Regions from separate parts of the Micromonospora sp. NPDC052213 genome, predicted to be linked through region 2. Evidence: riboswitches for the same ligand, from Rfam matches in the RefSeq annotation. Region 2 holds a riboswitch; the other holds the start of a gene.
The links. A riboswitch is a leader RNA that binds a small molecule or an ion and turns the genes downstream of it on or off. The one in region 2 is predicted to bind S-adenosylmethionine.

Region 1: linked by a shared signal. The riboswitch ahead of AB0L34_RS24380 (ABC transporter substrate-binding protein) and the one ahead of thrC (threonine synthase) in region 2 are both predicted to bind S-adenosylmethionine.

The regions. Positions count from the first base shown of each region.
Region 1 is NZ_JBFAVI010000123.1:11,303-17,209, forward strand. It holds gene AB0L34_RS24365 (N-acetylmuramoyl-L-alanine amidase) at 1-461, opposite strand, end outside; gene AB0L34_RS24370 (amino acid ABC transporter ATP-binding protein) at 1,007-1,744, opposite strand; gene AB0L34_RS24375 (amino acid ABC transporter permease) at 1,747-2,532, opposite strand; gene AB0L34_RS24380 (ABC transporter substrate-binding protein) at 2,574-3,428, opposite strand; SAM riboswitch class IV at 3,692-3,803, opposite strand; gene AB0L34_RS24385 (hypothetical protein) at 3,990-4,232, opposite strand; gene AB0L34_RS24390 (hypothetical protein) at 4,184-4,384, opposite strand; gene AB0L34_RS24395 (S8 family peptidase) at 4,623-5,907, opposite strand, start outside.
Region 2 is NZ_JBFAVI010000002.1:63,846-69,752, forward strand. It holds gene paaN (phenylacetic acid degradation protein PaaN) at 1-151, opposite strand, end outside; gene AB0L34_RS01045 (GNAT family N-acetyltransferase) at 204-1,223, opposite strand; gene AB0L34_RS01050 (hypothetical protein) at 1,672-2,184, opposite strand; gene AB0L34_RS01055 (LysR family transcriptional regulator) at 2,415-3,404, shown strand; gene thrC (threonine synthase) at 3,432-4,718, opposite strand; SAM riboswitch class I at 4,729-4,864, opposite strand; gene AB0L34_RS01065 (hypothetical protein) at 5,111-5,842, shown strand.

The sequences.
Region 1 (5,907 bases), on a different contig from region 2:
CCGATCGCCCGGCCGTTCTCGCCCGGGCAGTGCGCCGAGATCATCTGCCGGTCGCCGGCCTGCAGCCGCTCCAGGCTGCCCCGGCGCCCCTCCATGACGTATCCACCGCGACTGACGGTGAAGTGCTGGCCGGTGTCGGACCAGCGGTTGCCGTCCATGTGCAGGTCCTGGCAGTCGCGGGCCAGCTTGATCGCCTGCGCCTCGGAGTAGTCGGTGACGTTCGGGAACGCCATGTGGTGCACGATGATCTTGTTGGTGGGGATGGCGCTGACCGACAGCGGGTCCGCCGGCGGACGCGCGCCCCACTCGTCGCAGCTGTAGATCCAGTCCAGGTCGGCGCCGGGGTCCGCCTGCGCGGCGGCCGGGAAGGCGAGTTCGCTTCCGACGACCGCGACCGCGGCGGCGCCGAGGCCGGCCCGCAGCAGGGTCCGACGGTCCAGTTCGGAGTGGTCGAGGTGCATGGCATCTCCTGTGCGGCCGGGTCGGGGGTGGGAAGGGGGTGCGTGAAAGGAAACTCCAGTGGCCGCCTGTGTTGTGGAAGATATTGCCCAGACCTCCGCCGCTGGTCAATAAGGAGTCGTCTGGGTGACCGTCCGTGCCGAGGTTGAGGATCACGGGCAGCGACGCGCAGGTGGCCGTGGGTCGTCGGGTTCTCCGACACCAGGGGTCCCGGCCGGTGGACGAGCCGGCTGCCCGGACCGCCGACAGCGCGGACCGCCAGGGGGCGTCACCAGGCAGCGCAGACCGGTACGGGCGGGTCAGCGGCGTGGACCGGCGTCCGGCCATCCTCCGACAGGGACGCTTCGCCGACGGTCGGGTGATCGGGTCGCACCGAGCGGGGGGACTACGGCACCGCGCGTCCGTACGTCGTCGGGCTCACCGACGGTCAGGCGGTCACGCTGGCGACGAGGTGTTCGGCCGTGCCCCTGACCGCCTCTCCGTCGGATCCACGACTGTCTGGCGTCCCGCGCCTACCTGGTCCTCCCCGGTGGGGCGCCGCGGCGGGTCAGAGCACCTGGGAGAGGAAGCGGCGCAGCCGGGGGTGCTCCGCCCCCTCGAAGATCGCGGCCGGCTCGCCGGCCTCCAACACCACGCCGCGATCCATGAACGCGACGGTGTCGGCGACCTCGCGGGCGAAGCCCATCTCGTGGGTGACCACCACCATCGTCATGCCGCCGGCGGACAGCTCGGCCATCAGCCCCAGCACCCCCTTGACCAGCTCCGGGTCCAGAGCCGAGGTCGCCTCGTCGAAGAGCATCACCTGCGGCCGCAACGCCAGCGCGCGGGCGATCGCGACCCGCTGCTGCTGCCCGCCCGACAGGTGCGCCGGCCGGGCGTCGGCCTTGGCCGCGAGCCCCACCAGCTCCAGGTGGTCGCGGGCGACCGCCGCCGCCTCGTCCTCACCAAGCTTCCTGATCCGGCGCAGCGCGAGGGTGATGTTGCGTAGCACGCTCATGTGCGGGAAGAGGTTGAACTGCTGGAAGACCATGCCGACCCGCTGCCGCAGGGCGTCCGGGTCGTCGCCCAGCACGCTGCGCCCGTCGAGCAGCACGTCGCCCCGGTCGGGCTCGATGAGCCGGTTGATGGCGCGCAGGAGCGTGGACTTGCCCGAGCCGGACGGGCCGATCACGCAGGCCGTCGCGCCCCGCGCGACGTCCAGGTCCACGCCGCGCAGCACCCGGTGCGACCCGAAGGCCAGGTGCACGTCGCGGACGCTCAGGCTCACCGAGGTCGTCGTGTCGATGCTCATCGCTGGTTTCCTCCCGCCGGGCCCGGCAGCGCCAGGTCGAGGTCGTCGTCGGCGTCGGCGTCGGCGGGCGCGGCGGCCTGCCGGCCGTGCCGCAGCCGCCGGTCGATCCAGTTCACGACGTGGGTCAGCGGCACGGTCAGCGCCAGGTAGAACAGGCCGGCCAGCAGCAGCGCCGACTGGTTGCCGGTGTTCGCCGCGTAGTCCTGCCCGATCCGGAACAGCTCCCGCTGGCTGGCCAGCAGGCCGAGGAAGTAGACCAGGCTGGAGTCCTTGATCAGCGCGATCAGCTGGTTCACCCAGGCCGGCAGCACCCGGCGGATGCCCTGCGGCACGATCACCAGGCGCATCGCCTCGCCCCAGGACAGGCCCAGCGCCCGGGCCCCCTCCAACTGGGCGGCCTCCACCGACTGGATGCCGGAGCGGAAGATCTCGCCGATGTAGGCCGCCGCGATCAGCGACAGCGCCAGGATGCCCAGGGGATACGGGTTGGGGCCCCACACCTCCATGCCCAGCGGCGCCAGACCGACGCCGATGAGCAGGATGGTCGCCGCGGCCGGCAGGCCGCGGAACACGTCGGTGTAGACCCGCGCCGGCCAGCGCAACCATCGGGTACGCGAGATGCCGGCGACGGCCAGCCCCATGCCCAGCACCGAGCCGAGCAGGGCGGCGGAGATCGCGAGGATCAGCGTGTTGGGCAGCCCGACCGTCAGCATCTCGGGCAGCGCCTCGCGCATGGAGTCCCAGTCGAAGAAGGTCTCCCACAGGGTGCTCAACGGATCCATCGTGTTCTCCTACCGTCCCGCTCGCTCGTCGTCAGTACGTGTCAGGAGGCGGCCGAGGCCGACGGCACCGGGACGGTGCCGCTGCCCGGCTTGAAGTCGGCGGGGATCGGGCGGCCCGGGTAGTACTGGGCCTGCAGGCGGCTCCACGTGCCGTCGGCGATCACCTCGTCGAGGCCCTTGTTCAGCGCCTCGCGCAGCTTGTCGTTGCCCTTGGCGAAGGCGTACGCCGTCGGGGCCGGGCTGAGCAGCTTCCCCGCCACCTTGATCTTGCCGTTGCTGTCGGCGGCCGACTTGTCGCCGATCTCGGCGGGGGCGATCCAGGCGTCGGCGGTGCCGGCCTTGAGCTGGTTGATCGCGCCGTTGTAGTCGGGCACCCGGACCGGGTCGAGGCCCTCGCCGGTGGCGTAGTCGTCCTGGACGGTGCCCTGGACGACCACGACCCGCTTGCCGGCGAGCTGGTCGAAACCGGTGATCGAGGAATTGGCCGGCACGTCGAGCCCGAAGTAGCCGAAATCGTAGCCGTTGCCGAAGTCGACGGTCTTCCTGCGGGCCTCGGTGATGGTGATCGAGGAGCTGCCGACGTCGAACTTACGGTTGTTGACCTGCGAGAGCAGCGCGGAGAAGTCCGTCCCGACGAACTCGACCTTCAGGCCGACCTTCGCGGCGACCGCGGTGAGCAGGTCGTTGTCGAAGCCGGTGAACTTGCCGTCCTTGAGGTAGACGTTCGGCGGGGCGTCGGTGAGCGTGCCGGTGCGCAGCACCCCCGGCTGGAGCAGGTTGTACGGGTTGTCGGTCGTCTCGGACGCGTCGTCGCCGCAGGCGGTCAGGGCGGTGGCGGCGAGGACGGCGGCGACGCCGAGGGCGGCGGCGCGGGTGAGGGCGGGAAGGAATCGCACAGGTGTCTCCGAAAGGGTCTCCGGCGGCGGGCACGGGCGTGCGTCGCCGGCGGTGCGCCCGGTGGGCGTACCGCTGGGGTGGTCCTGGGAAGGGGGTCTGGTGCGTGGCTAGCGCGGGTCGCCGGGGCGACACGAGGCGCTGCAGACCCGCATCATGTCGACGTGGCGGCGCCGGGTCAACGGCGGCGGGGCCGCGGCGGGGACCGTCGGTACGCAGATGCGGAAGGACATGGCTCTCCTCGGTCGTTGCTGACCTGGGAACCAGGCCACGCTTGCACCGAAGCTGCTCCGGTGCCTGGTCTTCACCCGGGGCACCCCTGCGCGGACGAGGGTTGCCGGCCAGCGAGCCGGGGCTTGACGCTGGCGCTCATGACCTGCCGACGAGGCTAGCAGCCCCCCGTGGTGGCGCGTCCAGCCGCTATGACCACCCTCACGTGGCGCCGCCCCGCGCGAGCGGAGACGGCGCCGACCCCAGCGGCGACCCGGCGGCGAAGCGGGGCCGAGCCCGGTGGCGAACCCACGCCGAACCCGGGCCGAACCGCCGGGCTCGGTCCCGGGCGGTCATTCCTCGATCGCGCCGCCCACGCGCCGCAGGTGCTGCCGGAAGGTGTAGCCGGGGTCGGTGGCCCGGCGGGCGCGGTAGTCGGCGAACCCGGTCTGCTCGCGCAGCGTCTCGCCGGCGACGCCGGCCGCGGCCCCCTCCAGCACCGCCAGGTCGCCGACGCACGCCTCGTCCGTCCGGCCGCCGTTGTCGATCACCAGCACGTCTCCGGGGGCCGCGCCCGCGTACGCCTCCAGGAACACGTCGACGCTGCCGTGGTGGCCACCCGCCCGGCGAGGCGGTGGCCGGGGACGACCGCCCGGATCCCGGCCGGCGCCGCGCGCCGCGGCACGCCCAGCCGTACGCAGGCGTCGGCGATCAGCGGCGTGGACAGGTCGGCGAAACGCTCCGGCATGGGGTCCTCCCGGCGGTGTCCGAGGCGTGGACGGTCATCGTAGGAAGGCCGGCCCGCGCGGCGGCCAGGTCCAATCCGGACCCGCTGGCCCGGCCGACGACGATCGTGACCGCAAGGGCGGGCGCCCCCGGCGCCGGCGAAAGCCGTGCCGTGTGCGGGGCCGGCAACGGATGCCGGGGCCCCGACTGGAGTTCAGCCGGGGCCCCGGTGTGGGGGTGCGCTGGTGGCGCCGTTGCCGCTAGAGCGTCAGCGTCCAGGTGTTGAGGTAGCCGGTGTCGCCGGAGGCGGCGTCCCGCACCCGCAGCTTCCAGGTGCCGTTGCGGGCCTCGGAGGAGAGGTTGACGGTGTAGGTCTGGTTGATGTTGTCGGTCGAGCCGCCGGTGCGGTTGTGCAGGGTGTAGGCGGTGCCGTCGGGGGCGATGAGGCTGACGACGAGGTCACCGATGTAGGTGTGGACGATGTTCACGGCGACAGTGCTGGTGGCGGAGGCGTTGCCGGAGCAGCCGCTGATGGTGATCGAGCTCTCCACCGTGGTGTTGTCGCCGATGCTGACGTCGGTGCCGTTCGTGCCGGTGCAGCCCGGGGGCGTCCCGCCGACCAGGTTGAGCGTCCAGGTGTTGAGGTAGCCGGTGTCGCCGGAGGCGGCGTCCTGCACCCGCAGCTTCCAGGTGCCGTTGGCGGCCTCGCCGGAGAGGTTGACGGTGTAGGTCTGGTTGATGTTGTCGGTCGAGCTGCCGGTGCGGTTGTGCAGGGTGTAGGCGGTGCCGTCGGGGGCGATGAGGCTGACGACGAGGTCACCGATGTAGGTGTGGACGATGTTCACGGCGACGGTGCTGGTGGCGGAGGCGTTGCCGGAGCAGCCGCTGATGGTGATCGAGCTCTCCACCGTGGTGTTGTCGCCGATGCTGACGTCGGTGCCGTTGGTCTGCGAGCAGCCGGGCGGCCCGTTGACCGTCAACGTGTACGACGCGGTCTGGGTGGTGACCGTGCCGGTGCCGGTGACGGTCACCGCGTAGGTGCCCGGCGCGGTGGTGCCGGTGGTGGAGATGGTCATCGTGGCGGAGTTGCCGGAGGTGACCGACGACGGGCTGAAGCTCGCCGTGGCTCCGGCGGGCAGGCCGCTGGCGGAGAACGTCACGTTCTGCGCGCCGCCGACCGTGGTGGTGGTGCCGACGGTCGCGGTGACCGCGCTGCCCGGGTTGACCGTTCCGGAGGTCGGCGACACCGACATGGCGAAGTCCTGCGTCGGCGTGCTGATGTTGCCGATGTAGAGCAGCTTGTTCGGTGAGCCGGTGCCCGGGTTGGTGACCTTGCCGTTGGTCGCGTCGTTGACGAGCTTGTCGCGGACCTGCTGCGGGGTGTACGACGGGTTGGCGGCGAGGACCAGCGCGGCCGCACCGGCCACGTGCGGGGTGGCCATCGACGTGCCGCTGATGGTGTTGGTGGCGCTGTCGCCGGTGTGCCACGCCGAGGTGATCGACGAGCCCGGGGCGAAGATGTCCAGGCAGGTGCCGATGTTGGAG
Region 2 (5,907 bases):
CCTTGCCGTCGGCGGCGGCGGTCTCGCCGTAGACCCGTGGGCTGGGCGACTCGGGGTAGGCGGACCAGTACCCGCGCTCCGTGATCGCGGTCAGCGCACGGGTCAGGGTGTCGGCGTGCCTGTCGTACAGGGGGTGCGGGGTCTCCGTCATGCCCGCCATCATGCAACAGGAAGCCCCAGGATCAGTAGGGCCGTGTCACAACTCAGATCGTGAGCTGCCAGTCGGTCCAGCCGTCGACCCGGCGGAAGCCGAGCTGCTCGTTGATCGTGATCATGTAGCTGTTCTCGGCCGCGTTGAAGGTGTCGATCGCGCGTACCGCCGGCTCGTGGGCGAGCAGGTGCCGCAGATTCTCGATCTTGACGAGCAGGCCGAGCCGGTGCCCCCGGTGAGCGGGGTCGACGATGGTGATCTGCTGGAACGCGTGCCAGTCGGCGGAGGGGCCCACGTCGAGCAGGGTCCAGGCGGCCACCCGGCCGGACGCCTCGTGGCGCACCGCCGTGTGGTAGCGCCGCCGCCCCCGTGCCTCCAGCGCCCGCTCGATGCCGCGGACCCGTTCGACGTCGATCCGCTCGGGCTCCCACTCCACGTCGCCGAGGGGCGCGTCGGCCATCAGCCGGCCGTCGAGGTAGGCGATGTCGGCGACGTGCTCGTCGGGGGTGCTCCCCTGCCAGCGGAGGACGCGGTAGCCGTCGGCCCGGGTGCGGGCGTCGGCCAGCGCGGCGTCCAGCCCGTCGTGGTCGAGCCGGGTGGTGTCGAGCCGGCTGCGGATCTCGGCCAGCGCCGGCTGCGCGCCGGTCGACGCGGCGAAGGCGGCGCCGGCCTCGGGCCGGGGCGGGCCGCCGGGCAGCGCGGCGACCGCCATCCCCAGCACCCGCTTGCGGCCCCGCTCGCGCAGCAGCCGTACGGCGTGCTCGTGTAGCGCCCGGCCCACCCCGCGACGCCGGTGGGCCGGGTCCACGATCAGGTCGGCGGTGGCGTTCTCGGTGTTGTCGAGCTGCGGCAGGTCCAGCGCGAGGTAGCCGGCCGGCACGCCGTCGAGCCGGGCCAGCGCCCAGATCGCGGCGTTGCCGGGCATCGGGTGCCGGATCGCGGCCTCGAAGCGCCGCCGGCAGAAGGGCGGGAAGTCCGGCAGGTCGACGTCGTTGGCCGCCGCCCCGATCCGGTAGGCCGCATCGATCGCGGCCTGGTCGGCGGCGTCGATCGGCGCGATCGTGATGCTCATGCCCCGAGGGTGGCCCGGAAACGACGATCGGGCCAGCGATTTAACCGCTGGCCCGATCGGACGTTGGTCGGGAGGGACACTCGCACAACGCCTCCGGCGTTGGGTCGCAAGAACTCAAAGTCTCCGGCGAGACGCCCTCCCGCACGAAGCATCTTGCGCCGCCCGGTTCCTGCCGTCAAGTCCTTGTCGGCGCGTTTTCCGCACTCACAGCGAAAAGCCAGTTACCCGGCGGATCGACCCGATCCCCCGTCCGGGTGAGTCGCCTCTCCCCCGTTCCTCCCGACCGCCCCCGCGATCTTGCGCTTCGCGCCCCTGACCTGCCCGGAACCCGGGATGGACCGGGCGGCGCCCACGGTGGCCGTCGGACACGTCACCGGGGGGCGCCGGCCCGTCCCGTGACGGCAACGGGCGGCCGGCGCCCCGGGGTGCCGGCCGCCCGTTCGCCGCGTCAGCCCGCCTTGCTGAACTCGATCGAGATCGACTCGACCGCCTTCTTGCGGGTCATCGACCGCTCCAGGCCCATCGCCTCCAGCGCGTCGTTGACGCTGTCCACGTACGCCGTCAGGCTCGGCGTGGCGGCGTAGTAGGTGCCGGTCGTGGTCTGGGTGGACGCGCACGTCGTGTCGGTGATCCCACACGCCATCGTGTAGTGCGTGGCGCTGGTCCACTGGGTGGTGGCGCCCTGCACGTACAGGCGGGTGTTCACCCGGCACGCCGCGAACAGGTACGGGTTGCGGACCGTGGTGGTGAACGTCGCGGTGTCGGTGCCGGGCCAGTAGCTCACGGTCGACTCCGCCACGCAGCCGCCGTCGAAGCTGCTCGACGACTTGCTGACGGTGTACTTGTCCAGCGTCCCGGCCGCCGCCGGCGTGGCGCCGAGGGCCACCACACCGAGGGAGGCGGCCAGCATGGTGAAGGCGGTCACGGCCGCCCGGGTGACGCGGGCCGGTGCTGCGTTCATGGGAACCCCTCTCGTGCCGGCCGGGTGGTCGCGGCCGATCGCAATTCGTCGCCTATGTGACAGGCGGCGGTGGACCCCGGGAGCTTCCGGGTACCGCCACCTGGAGATTCTTCGGCCGGGTCGGGAGGGCTGTCCAAGACGCGACAACGATGGGCCATAGGACGGACCTATGAGTGCTGGTAGATCTTCTGATCGTCGATGCCCGCGGGGGTCGGGCAAGGGGGATCGTCATGGTGGAACTACGTCAACTCCGGTACTTCCTCGCCGTCGCCGAGGAGCGGTCCTTCACCCGCGCCGCCGCGCTGCTGCACGTCAGTCAGCCGACGCTGAGCCAGCAGATCCGCGCCCTGGAGCGGTCGGTGCGCGCGCCGCTGTTCCACCGGGAGCCGGCGGGCGTCCGACTCACCGAGGCCGGATCCGCGCTGCTCGAACCGGCCCGGCGGGCCGTGGTCGAGGTCGCCGACGGCGTACGGGCGGCCCGGGACACCGTCGGCACCGGCGACGGCACGCTCCGCGTCGGCTTCAGCACCGGCGGGGCCGGCGACCTCCTCGCGTCGATCCTGCCCGCCTGGCAGCGGGCCGCCCCCGAGGTACGGCTGGTCCTGCGCGAACTGACCGTGGGCGGGCTGTACACCGCCCTGCTGGAGGACCAGATCGACGTGGCGCTCACCCGGCTGCCGCTGGACCCCGAACGGCACGACTGGACGGTGCTGTTCGCCGAGCCCCGCGTCCTCGCGCTGAACGCCCGGAATCCCCTGGCCGACGCCGGGACGGCGGTGTCGCTGGCGGACGTGCTCACGCTGGCCATGCCCCGGATCGAGGACGTGCCGACGATCCGCGACTACTGGCTGCTCAACGACTACCGCGACGGCTGCCCGCCGCAGCAGCGCGGGGTGACGGTCACCTCGCCGGCGGAGATGGCGTACCTGATCCTCCAGGACCCGTCGGTGGTGGCCGTGGGCCCCCGCACGGCACGCGGGCTCTCGCCCCTCGCGGAGCTGCGCTTCGTGGAGCTGTCCGAGGTCGCCCCGGTGCCCTTCGTCGCGGCTGCCCGACGGCACGACCGCCGTGCGGCCGTGCTCGCCTTCCGTCAGGTCGCGGCGACGGTCGCGCGCCGCCTGCACGGGGTGTCCACGCCGGCCGGTGGCAGACCGGACCGGGTGGCCGACGTCGCGGCGAGGCGCGCAACCGGCGCCGGGGCGGGCCGGGCCGGCGGCTGAGCCGCGAGCGGTCACCGGCCTCGGAGCTCAGCCGAGGAGGCCGGCGTCGCGGGCGGCGCGCAGCGAGGGCCTGATGCGGTGGGTGGGGCCGGCCTGGGCGGCGATCGCGTCGAGGGTCTTGAGCCCCTCGCCGGTGTTGAAGACGACAGTCTCGGCGGTCGGGTCGAGTCGGCCGGACTCGACCAGCTTGCGCAGCACCGCCACCGTCACCCCGCCGGCGGTCTCGGCGAACACGCCGGTGGTGCGGGCCAGCAGCCGGATGCCGGCGCGGATCTCGTCGTCGTCGACGTACTCCATCCAGCCCCCGGTGCGGCGCACCGCCTCCAGCGCGTAGAGGCCGGCGGCCGGGTCGCCGATGTTCAGCGACTTGGCGATGCCCGTCGGCTTGACCGGGGTGATCGTGTCGGTGTCGGCGTGCAGGGCGGCGGCGATCGGGTTGCAGCCGGCCGACTGGGCGCCGAAGACCTTCCAGCCGCCGGCCGGCGCCTCGACCAGCCCGATCTCGACCAGTTCGGCGAACGCCTTGTCGATCTTGGTGAGCAGCTCCCCGGAGGCCATCGGGATGACCACCTGGGCCGGGATCCGCCAGCCGAGCTGCTCGGCCACCTCGTAGCCGAGCGTCTTCGACCCCTCGGCGTAGTAAGGGCGGACGTTGACGTTGACGAACGCGGTGTCCTCGAACTCGTCCGTCTCCACCAGCTCGCCGCAGAGCCGGTTCACGTCGTCGTACGAGCCGTCGACGGCGACCAGCTCGCCGCCGTAGACGGCGGTCGTGACGACCTTGCCCTGCTCCAGGTCGCCGGGGATGAAGACCACCGACGGCGCCCCGGCCCGGGCGGCGTGCGCGGCGACCGAGTTGGCCAGGTTGCCGGTGGAGGCGCAGGCGTAGCGGCTGAAGCCGAGCGCCCGGGCGGCGGTCAGCGCGACCGAGACCACCCGGTCCTTGAACGAGTGGGTCGGGTTGCCGCTGTCGTCCTTGACCCAGAGCGGTGCGGTGATGCCCAGCTCGGCCGCGAGGTGCGGGGCGGCGACCAGCGGGGTGAAGCCCGGGTCGAGGGTGACCCTGGTCGCCGGGTCCTGGCCGGCGGGCAGCAGCGCGGCGTACCGCCAGATGTTCTGCGGGCCGGCCTCGATCTGCTCCCGGGTGACCGTCGCCAGCGCGGCGGCGTCGTAGTCGACCTCCAGCGGGCCGAAACACTCGTAGCAGGCGTGCTGGGCGGCGAGCGGGTAGCGGGCCGAACAGGCGCGGCAGACCAGGGCGCGGGCGGGGCTGGCGGTGGTGTCGATGCCGGAGACGGCGAACGTCGACGTCATGTCGAGGGTCCTCTCATCTTTCCCCGCATCGCACCCTGCGGCGGGGACGGAATTGGCACCTGCCCCGCCGGTCGCTCTGCGGTGAGCGCGCGGGGTGGTTGCCGGGGCGTCGTCGGGCCGTATCCCTCAGCCCCTCTGGATGAGGTATGCAGTTGTACCTGCGAGTTTAAGCACCGACGCCGCCCGGATCGACGACAGATCCCAGGATGTGAGCGATCCCGCAGTCGCCGCCGAGCCGCAGGGGCGGCCTCTCCTCGACGGTACGGATTCACCCTGCCAACTCGCCGCCGGCGCGCAGCGGGAGCAACGCGTCCGGGCTCCCACGAAGCGACGGCGCACCCCTGGCGCGCTCCCGTTACGGTGCAGGCACATCGACGGAAAGGAACGCGCGAATGCGTCGCAAGCTCGTCCCGGTGGTGGCGCTCTCCATGGCCTGCCTGCTGGCGCTGACCACCGCCTGCTCCACGGGCAGCCGGAAGAAGCGGGACCGGTCCGCCGACCGGCCCGCCGGCACCGGCGCGAAGCGGGACGACGTCGACGCCGCCCGGACGACCCCGTCCCCCCGCCACGCCGGCGACCAGCTCACCTGCCTCGAACTGCGCAACACCCGGATCGGCAGCAGCCGGGTCCGCTACCGCGGGTACGCCGCCCCGATCCGCCTCGCCGCCGGCCGCTGGTCCGACCGGGACGGCACGACGGTGGAGTTGCAGCGGCCGTGCGCCATCGGCAACCTCGACGGCGACGGCGCGGGCGACGCGATCGGCGTGGTGATGCTCGACGGCGGTGGCACCGGCCGCTTCTTCACCCTCGCCGCCTGGCGCAACGTCAAGGGCGAGCCGGACTACCAGGCCCAGGTCGACCTCGGCGACCGTACGCCGGTGGAGAGCGTCAGCGTGCGCGACGGCAGGGCGACAGTGGTCTACCTGACCCGGCCCGCGGACGGCCCGATGGCCGAGCTGAGCATCCGGCGTACCGCCGTCTACCAGCTCAGGGGAACGACGCTGGCCGAGCTGAGCCACACCGACGCCCAGGTCGCCGACGCGTCCGACGACGGGGACACCGCCGACTCCGGCACCGCGCCGGACTCCCCCGACATTCGCAAGCGCAGGCCCCGTTCCCGCTGACGTCCCGCCGGTGGTCGTACCGAGCCCAGGCCCGCGCCGGCCGATCCGCCGGCGCGGGCTCCGCC